One region of the Pseudarthrobacter sp. 05T312 genome, then DNA from elsewhere that is predicted to be linked to it. Evidence: riboswitches for the same ligand, from Rfam matches in the RefSeq annotation. Region 1 holds a riboswitch; the other holds the start of a gene.

Region 1 (4,426 bases):
CGGCAGGAGCCGGAACCTGGTCACCGCCCCGGCCGCATACACGGCGAAGGACGCCAGCAACACCCAGATGGCCTTACCGCGGTTGAGGGCGGCGAGGATCAGGGGGCTGACCAGCAGCAGCACCACGTAAAGGCCCATGACGTTGAACTGCCAGGGCCCGAACTGCAGCAGCACGATGGCCGGAAGCACCTGGGGCGGCACGGGGAACTGGAACAGCGAGGACATGCCCGCGTAGAGGTCGTAGGTCCGTCCCGCGCCGCTGTGTCCGGCGCCGCCGGTTCCCTGGTCCACGAACGTGGTCAGGGCCTCGGTGTGGAAGAACGGGAGCAGGGACAGCAGGAAGACGCCGACCAGCACCGCCAGGGCAGTGACATAGAGCTTCCCGGCCCGGCGGGACGTCAGGTCCACCACCCGGCCGAAATCCTCCTTGGCCTTGGGCCCGTACACCATTCCCACCACCAGGCCGGAGAACAGGACAAACAACTCAGCGCCTGACACGAAACCCACCGCCTCCTGGGTGAGCAGCTGGAACAGCGAGGCCAAGCCCAGGTGGTTGACCACCACGAAGACAATGGCCATTCCGCGCAGCAGGTCTACCCGGGAATCCCTGGCGGAAGGATCCTGGTAGCTCCAGGACGTGGCGGCGGTGATCCGGCGCGGGACCTGCCACAGGGCCACCAGGAGGATGACCATGGCGGCAGCGAGAGTCCACGCGGCCGCCCCCGTAAGTGTGTTGGCGCGGACGTACGTGCCTGCGGATGCCACGTCCGTGACCGGGCCGGTGACAATGGGCGATGCCTTCAGCCGGTCCAGGGCGGCCTTGGCGATGTCCGGGCTTCCCGTGAGCAGCCAGCTGATGCTTGCAACGCCGGTGTCCCGCGTGCTGGTCCGTTCGTCCCACACCACGGCGGCCGTCCCGGCGAAAGCGGGAGAGGTGGCAGTTGACACTACCTGGTCCCACCACCCCGTCTTGATGTCCCGCTCGGGCGCCCCGCCGGACGCCGGGCTGTAGAACGCTGAGGTCTGGAGCAGGAAGGGCTTTTTGTGTCCTTCGGCGTAGGTGCCGTAGAAGTTTTCGCTGCCGGAGGCCGTCAGCATGTCTTCAAGTTCGCCCGCATGCGGGAGGGAGTTGACGGCCGCCGCTCCGGCAGTGTCGTCATGGTAGGCCGCCAGCCCGACCCAGTCCACGGCGTCGTCGCCCGGGTAGTAGGGAGCGTAGGCGCTGTCGCTTCCGTTCCAGGTTCCGTCCCCGTTCGTGTCCAGGAGGGCAAAGCCGTCGCTTCCCGGCTGCGGCGCATTCCGGTTCCGGTCGAAGGGGTAGTCCTTCCCCAGGTACGGCGCCCACACCATGGTGGCCCGGCCGCCGTCGTCCTTCTTGAAGGCTGCCGCCACGGCCTGGAAGGCCTGCCGGTACGTGGCCGGCTGCTGGCCCCAGGCCACCCAGCTGGCATTCATGTCGGGGGCGAAGCGGACCAGGAGTTGGCCCTTGAATCCCGAGGTCAGGTCATGCACCTGCGCTGCGAACGCTTCCGCCTCCGCGGTGCCGAGCTGGTCCAGCGGCACCGACGGCTTGACCGTGAGCATGGCGTGGGCGCCCTTGGCTGCGGTCTGCTGCAGGAAGCCCTCGATGTCATTCCGCTCGGATTCGCGGTACGGAATGGTGATGTCGTGGCCGAAGAGCGCCGGGCTTGCGCCCAGCCGGTCGCTGAAGCCCGCGGCCGTGTCCTCACCCCATTCGAGGACCGCCCCCAGCCAGGGTTTGCCCTTGTCCGGTGTCGGTCCGGCCGCCTGCGCCGGGGACGCCGGGGCCACCACTGCCAGGAGGGCGATGAAAACGGCGGCCAGGAAGGCCGCGGCGGAACGCGGACGGTGACGCCGGATGGCGGCGTGGTGTTGCGATACGTGTGCCCGCATGCTGACAAGGACCCCCGGTACTCATTGCTCTGGATACGGGGCGGCGCCCCCCGTAAGAACTTTATCGGTCCGCGGCAGTCCCAGCGCCGCGTGGCGGGCAGCTCAATGACGGAACATGACGACGGCGGCGATGCGGCTGGGCGCGGCAGGTGTTACGTTTTTGGGGAGTAATGAGTACCGGCGCCAAGCCCTGACTTGCCGGTCGGCAACCCTCCCTTTCGCGGCGGGGTGCCTCAGGTGAATACTCGGCATATCGACCGATTCGAGCTGCAAGCGTGAAAGAAGGAGATCCGTCGTGTCCGACGCACCCGCCCCTGACGAAAGACTGTCCTACCGCCTGATTACCGGCGCGGACACCCGTGAATTCTGCGAGCGGATCTCCGCCGCACTCGCCGACGGCTACGTCCTGCACGGCAGCCCGGCGGCGACCTTCAACGGCACCAGCGTCATCGTGGCGCAGGCAATCGTCCTTCCGGCCGCGATCGCCTCAGCCGATGCCGCCGTCGCCACCGCGGTGGACCGGCTCGACGCCGACCTTGAGGGCGACTTCGACGGCGAGGGCCACGCATGAGCTACGCAGGAGACCTGACGCCGCAGGAAGCGTGGGCCAAGCTGGAGGAGGGCGCCATCCTGGTTGACGTCCGCACCGAGGGCGAATGGGCCCACATCGGCATCCCGGACACCAAGGCCACTGACAACGATCCGCTGTTCATCCAGTGGACCTTCCCCGGCGGCATCCCCAATCCCGACTTCGTCAAGGACCTCCAGGCGCAGGCGCCGGAGGATCCCCAGGCGGAACTGCTCTTCCTGTGCCGCTCCGGCCAGCGGTCCATCGCGGCTGCCTCGGCCGCCACCCAGGCCGGCTTCACCGCGTACAACGTGCTGGAGGGCTTCGAAGGCGAGCCGGACCGCTACGGCGAACGCACCGTCAACGGCTGGAAGAACCGCGGCCTCCCCACCAACCTCGGAAAGAACTAAGTGACCTTCAACCCAGACGCCCCCGGCTGGAACCCCGACACCCAGGCAGTCCGCGGAGGACTGGACCGCTCCAACTTCCAGGAAACGTCCGAGGCCATCTTCCTGAACTCCGGGTTCGTCTACGAATCCGCTGCGGCAGCCGAACGCGCCTTCACGGGTGAGGACGAGCGCTTTGTCTACTCCCGCTACGGCAACCCGTCCGTGGCCACCTTCCAGGAGCGGCTCAGGCTGCTGGAAGGCACCGAAGCCTGCTTTGCGACGGCGTCGGGCATGTCCGCCGTGTTCACCGCGCTGGGTGCCCTGCTGGCTGCCGGCGACCGCGTAGTGGCCGCCCGGTCACTGTTCGGTTCGTGCTTCGTGGTCCTGAACGAGATCCTGCCCCGTTGGGGTGTGGAGACGGTCTTTGTGGACGGCCCGGACCTGGACCAGTGGCGCGAAGCCCTGTCCAAGCCCACCACTGCCGTGTTCTTCGAGTCGCCGTCGAACCCCATGCAGGAGATCGTGGACATCGCCGCCGTCAGTGAGCTGGCCCATGCGGCCGGTGCCACCGTGGTGGCGGACAACGTCTTTGCCACTCCCCTGCTGCAGCGCTGCGGTGACCTCGGTGCCGACGTCATCGTCTACTCGGGTACCAAGCACATCGACGGGCAGGGCCGGGTGATGGGCGGCGCCATCCTGGGCACCAAGGAATTCATCGACGGACCGGTGAAGCAGCTGATGCGGCACACCGGCCCCGCGCTTTCCGCTTTCAACGCCTGGGTCCTGACCAAGGGCCTGGAGACCATGGGCCTGCGCGTCAACCACTCGTCCGCCACCGCGCTGCGCCTCGCCGAGTGGCTGGAGGAACAACCGGCGGTGGGCTGGGTGAAGTATCCGCTCCTGAAGTCGCACCCGCAGTACGGGCTGGCCGCGAAGCAGATGAGTGCCGGCGGAACGGTCCTGACCTTCGAACTGGCCCCGACCGGCGGGCGCTCGGGCAAGGAAGCGGCATTCGCCCTCCTGGACGGGCTGCGGATCATCGATATTTCCAACAACCTCGGTGATGCCAAGTCCCTGATCACGCACCCGGCCACCACCACCCACCGCGCCATGGGCCCGGAGGGGCGTGCCGCGATCGGCCTGAGTGACGGGGTGGTCAGGCTCTCGGTGGGGCTCGAGGACCCGGAAGACCTCCTCCGCGACCTCGAGCAGGCGCTGAAGCAGATCTAGCGGGGACGGGACCAGGTCCGCCTGGCCAAATACAGATGTCAGTGCCTCGTTGGATGATGTCGGTATGGGAACCAGCGGTGGTGTCGGGGTGGTGCTGGCGTCAATCGATGCCTCTGTTGCCGCCCTTGCTTCGCTGAACCGTGAGGACTCTTTCCTTGCTGCCGGGGCGGGTGCTGGTGCCGGTGTGGATGTGTTGCAGCGGCGGTATGAAATCCGGCTGGAACGGCTGGAACTTCGGTCCCGACTTGCCGCGCAACTCAGCGCAGACCAGGCGCAGGACACTGCCGAGGCCGTGGAGTTCCAGCGCGCCCTGACCCCGCCGAAC
Region 2 (4,426 bases), on a different contig from region 1:
ATGAACGTGTCCGAGACCGCGTGCTCCAGCTGTTCGGCTTCATCGTGGACCTCGTCCCAGCTGTAGCCAAGACGCTGGACGAGGTAGGTCTCGATGAGCCGGTGGCGCCGGACCATGGACAGGGCCAGGCGCAGGCCGGACTCGGTCAGGGTGACGGCACTGTAGGGCTTGTGGTCCACCAGCCCCTGGTCCTTCAGTTTGCGGACCATCTCCGACACGGAGGAGTTCGCCACGCCCAGCCGCTGTGCGAGCTGGGAGGAAGTGATGGGCTTGTCCTGCCATTCGGTGAATGAATAGATGACCTTGACGTAGTCCTCGATCGAGGAGGAGGGTGCGCTGGTCTTCACAGGTCCAAGCCTACCGGTTTGGCTGGTCGGGCAGGGTGCGTTGACCGGGTCAGGCCTTGGTGGCGCGCCAGGCCAGTGTCAGGTAGGGGAGGTCGAGTTCCTGCCCCGGAGCGTGGGCCAGGTGTTCGTGCAGGTACCAGTCCAGGTTGGCAAGAACCTTCACCCGCGTCGCTTCACCGGCCCGCAGGTAGTAGCTGCGCGATTTGGTGAGCTCCATCAAGTCACCGGTGGTCACCCTGTCCTGCCAGTGGGTGACGTGACCTTCGAGCCCGTGGAATTCGGGCCCGACGACGGGCTTGTGGCCGGGCCGGTAGACATCGCCGGCGTGCATGATCCGGGAGAGCCGGTGCACCCAGGGGACGGAGGTGTCCAGCTGGTTCCAGACCAGGCCCAGGCTTCCGTGCGGGCGCAGGACGCGCGCCAGCTCGGTGCTCGCTGCTAGGGGATCGCACCAGTGCCACGCCTGGGCAACGGTGACGACGTCGAAGGCAGCGTCGGGAAGGCCTGTCGCCTCGGCCGTCCCCGGTGCAGCCGTGGCGGCGGGGCAGTGGGCCGTCAGCTGGGCGAGCATGTCCGCGGAAGGGTCGACGGCGGTGACGTCCAGTCCCATGGCCAGCAGCAGCGCGGTGAACTTTCCGGTACCTGCGCCGACGTCCAGGGCGTCATGGGCTCCGGCCGGTACCAGCCACCGCGCGGATTCGGCCGGATAGCCGGGCCGGACGCGCTGGTAGTGGCGGCCGCCGTCCTGGAAGCTCTGCCCGAGCTCCGTGCGCCGGCCGTGATCAAGCCTGGGGCCACCCCGAACCACGCGTGGCCTCCTTCTGGTGCTGCCTGCGGATGTCCTTCGAATTTACCGCATGACCGGCATCAGCAGGCAGTCGCTGCCCCGCGGCCTAGTCGTCGAGGCAGGGGGCTGCGCCGGCCGTCCCGGGGGTATTGGGTGCCCAGTGCGGGTAGGTGCGGAAGTCGTTGGCGGGCACCCAGCGGCCAGCATCCACCACGTAGTCCCATCCCAGTCCCTTGCTGCGCAAAGCCCGGATACCGGCAAGGAGGCGTTCGGCATCCTCCAGCCGCGAGCCCACGCCGAAACTCGCCCGGAGGGAGCCGGAAGGCAGGCCCAGGCGCTTCAGCAGGGGATGGGCGCAGAAGCGTCCGTCGCGCAGGCCCACCCCGTGCTCTGCGGAAAGGTAAGCGGCCACCAGTCCTGCGTCGTAGCCCTCCACCGAGAAGTTGACCACGCCGATGGTGTCCGTTTCCGGGTTGGTGTCCTTGAAGATCTGGTGGACGGTGACGCCGTCGATGTCCTGCAGGCCCTCCACCAGGAAGGAACGGATGGCGGATTCGTGGGCGTGCCACCGGTCCTGGTCGAGTTCGGCGATGACCTGGGTGGCGCGGGCCAGGGTGGCGGCGCCGAGGACGTTCGGCGAGCCCCCCTCGTGGCGGGCCGGGCCAGTGGCCCAGCTGACGCCGTCGAGCCGTGCTTCCTTGACGGCGCCGCCGCCGGCGAGGTGGGGGACGCCGCTGTCCAGCCAGTCGGGACGGCCCACCAGGACACCCGCGCCGAACGGCGCGTACAGCTTGTGGCCGGAAAAGGCGAGGTAGTCGACGTCGTCCGCGCTGATGTCCACCCGGCGGTGCGGCGCGAGCTGGGCCGCGTCCACCACGATCCGCGCGCCGTGCTGGTGGGCCAGCGCGGCCAGGGCGCGGATGGGAAGAATCTCGCCGGTGACGTTGGAGGCGCCGGTAACGGCCAGCAGGCTGACGCCGCCCTGCTCCAGTTCGGTCCGGACGGCGTCAAGGGTGCCGGTGATGGTGTCGGCGGCAACGATGCTGCGGTGCGGAACGCCCTGCCATGGCAGGAGGTTGGCATGGTGTTCGATGTCCAGGTAGAGGACTTCGCCGTCATGCCGGCCGCCGGTGGCAGGCAGGCAGCCGGCCAGGAGGTTCAGTGAGTCGGTGGTGTTGCGGGTGAAAATGACCGAATCATCCTGCCGGCCGCCCACGAAGTCCCGGACAATGCTGCGGGCGTTCTCGTAAACGGACGTGCTGATTTGGGACGCGTAGCCGGCACCGCGGTGGACACTGGCGTAGTAGGGCAGGATCTCGTTCAGGTAGGCGGAGACCACGGAGAGCGCCGGAGCCGATGCGCCGTAGTCAAGGTTCGCGTACCGGATGTGGCCCCCGGAAATCAGCGGTGCCTGGATTTCGGCGCCTGTGACGGCAGCGAGGGGACGGCGGGCAGCGGCGTGGCGATCGCCGGGAGTGCCGGATCCGGCAATGGCGGGCTGGGGGGAGACGGTGGCAGTTGTCACAGAGACCTCACTTGGATACAGGACTCCGGCATAGGGAATCCGCGCTTGCCGCATCCACTCCGGACCGGCCTGGTCGTCACCCGGGGCACCCCGCCGCGAATGGAGGGTTGCCGGCCAGCAAACCGGGGTTTTGCGCTGGCACTCGTGACCTGCATAAAAGCGTAGGACATGGGGCGGCCAGGATTGAAGCCGCGGCAATTGTTAAGGGCTTTGTTACGCAATATCGAATAAACGACGCCGGACACCCCCGTCTGGAGGTGTCCGGCGTCGCAATATTCGCCTAAGGGGCAGAACCGTGGCAGTTACAGCAGATCGTCCAGATACGGGTTGAGGCGGTGCAGCACCTCGGAGTGCAGGATCGAGTTGGTGGCCAGTGCGTTCCCTCCGAACGGTCCGTCTTCGCCTTCCAGGGAGGTGAACCGGCCGCCCGCCTCAACCACGATCGGCACCAGCGCAGCCATGTCGTAGAGGTTGAGCTCCGGTTCGCAGGCGATGTCCACGGAGCCCTCTGCCACCATGCAGTAGGACCAGAAGTCGCCATAGGCCCGGGTACGCCAGACGTCCTCGGTCAGCCCGAGGAACTCGTTGAGGTTTCCGCGTTCCTTCCAGCCGCTGAGGCTTGAGTAGGAGAGGGAAGCGTCGGAGAGGGTCGAGACGTTGGACACGCGGAGGCGGGTGGCAGCGGCCAGGGACCTGCCCATGTACGCGCCCATGCCCTTTGCCGCCCACCAGCGCTTGCCGAGGGCCGGTGCGCTGACCACGCCCACCACGGGTTCGCCTTCGTCCACCAGGGCGATCAGCGTGGCCCAGACCGGCACCCCGCGGACAAAATTCTTGGTCCCGTCGATGGGATCGATGATCCAGCGCCGCGAACCGTGCCCGGTGCTGCCGAATTCCTCGCCGAGGACGGCATCGCGGGGCCGGGAACGGGAGAGCTGGCCCCGGATGGCTTCCTCGGCTGCCTTGTCGGCGTCGGTGACGGGCGTCAGGTCCGGCTTGGTCTCAACGTGGAGGTCAAGGGCCTTGAAGCGGCTCATGGTCTGGTCATCCACGGAGTCGGCCAGGACATGGGCCAGGCGCAGGTCATCGTTGTAGCTCGAAGCGGGTTGGATCATGGTTACAAACTACCGTCTGCGGACGCATCTGCCGGGAGAACGCGTCAGTTGACGCTGCCAAGCTCCTTGGTTTCCTGCGCTTCCATGCGCGGATCAGCCCCAAGCAGGCGCCGGAGCGATGCGAGGCGTGCCGGGCCCGTGGGACCTGCGTGGCCGCCCGCCACCCAGTCATCGAGCCCGCAGTCCACCGCCGTTGCAGTGTGCTTGCAGCCGCGTTCACAGTTTTCGATCCCGGGGGAGAGGTCCGGGAATGAGCGCAGGATCCGGTCCGGGTCCACGTGCGCCAGTCCGAAGGATCGGATACCGGGGGTGTCGATGATCCAGCTGCCGGCCGGCGCGTCAGCCAGGCGCAGGGCCAGGGCTGACGACGACGTGTGGCGGCCACGCCCCGTGACCGCATTCACTCCGCCCGTCGCCCGCTCGGCGCCGGTCAGGGCGTTCACCATGGTGGACTTTCCCACACCGGAGTGCCCGAGCATCACGGTGACCTTGCCGTCGAGGTGGGCGCGAAGGGCTGCCACCGCGGCGCTGTCCAGCCGGGCGGAGAGGCCGTCGTCGGACCGTGCATCGATTCCGGACGCCTGCGCGTCCGCTGTCCGGCTGATGATTACCGGAAATTCCAAGTGCGTGTAATTGGACAGCAACCCGGCCG

Evidence for each region. Region 1 has a riboswitch for S-adenosylmethionine ahead of AC1DIP_RS05600 (DUF1737 domain-containing protein). Riboswitches for the same ligand answer to the same signal wherever they lie in the genome.
Region 2: another riboswitch for S-adenosylmethionine. It lies ahead of AC1DIP_RS03970 (aminotransferase class V-fold PLP-dependent enzyme); the one in region 1 lies ahead of AC1DIP_RS05600 (DUF1737 domain-containing protein).

Annotation. Positions count from the first base shown of each region.
Region 1 is NZ_JBFTLY010000002.1:317,937-322,362, forward strand. It holds gene opgC (OpgC domain-containing protein) at 1-1,914, opposite strand, end outside; SAM riboswitch class IV at 2,081-2,196, shown strand; gene AC1DIP_RS05600 (DUF1737 domain-containing protein) at 2,210-2,485, shown strand; gene AC1DIP_RS05605 (rhodanese-like domain-containing protein) at 2,482-2,892, shown strand; gene AC1DIP_RS05610 (O-succinylhomoserine sulfhydrylase) at 2,893-4,101, shown strand; gene AC1DIP_RS05615 (HNH endonuclease signature motif containing protein) at 4,166-4,426, shown strand, end outside.
Region 2 is NZ_JBFTLY010000001.1:802,927-807,352, forward strand. It holds gene AC1DIP_RS03960 (metal-dependent transcriptional regulator) at 1-347, opposite strand, end outside; gene AC1DIP_RS03965 (class I SAM-dependent methyltransferase) at 397-1,155, opposite strand; gene AC1DIP_RS03970 (aminotransferase class V-fold PLP-dependent enzyme) at 1,241-2,659, opposite strand; SAM riboswitch class IV at 2,696-2,809, opposite strand; gene hisN (histidinol-phosphatase) at 2,962-3,774, opposite strand; gene rsgA (ribosome small subunit-dependent GTPase A) at 3,819-4,426, opposite strand, start outside.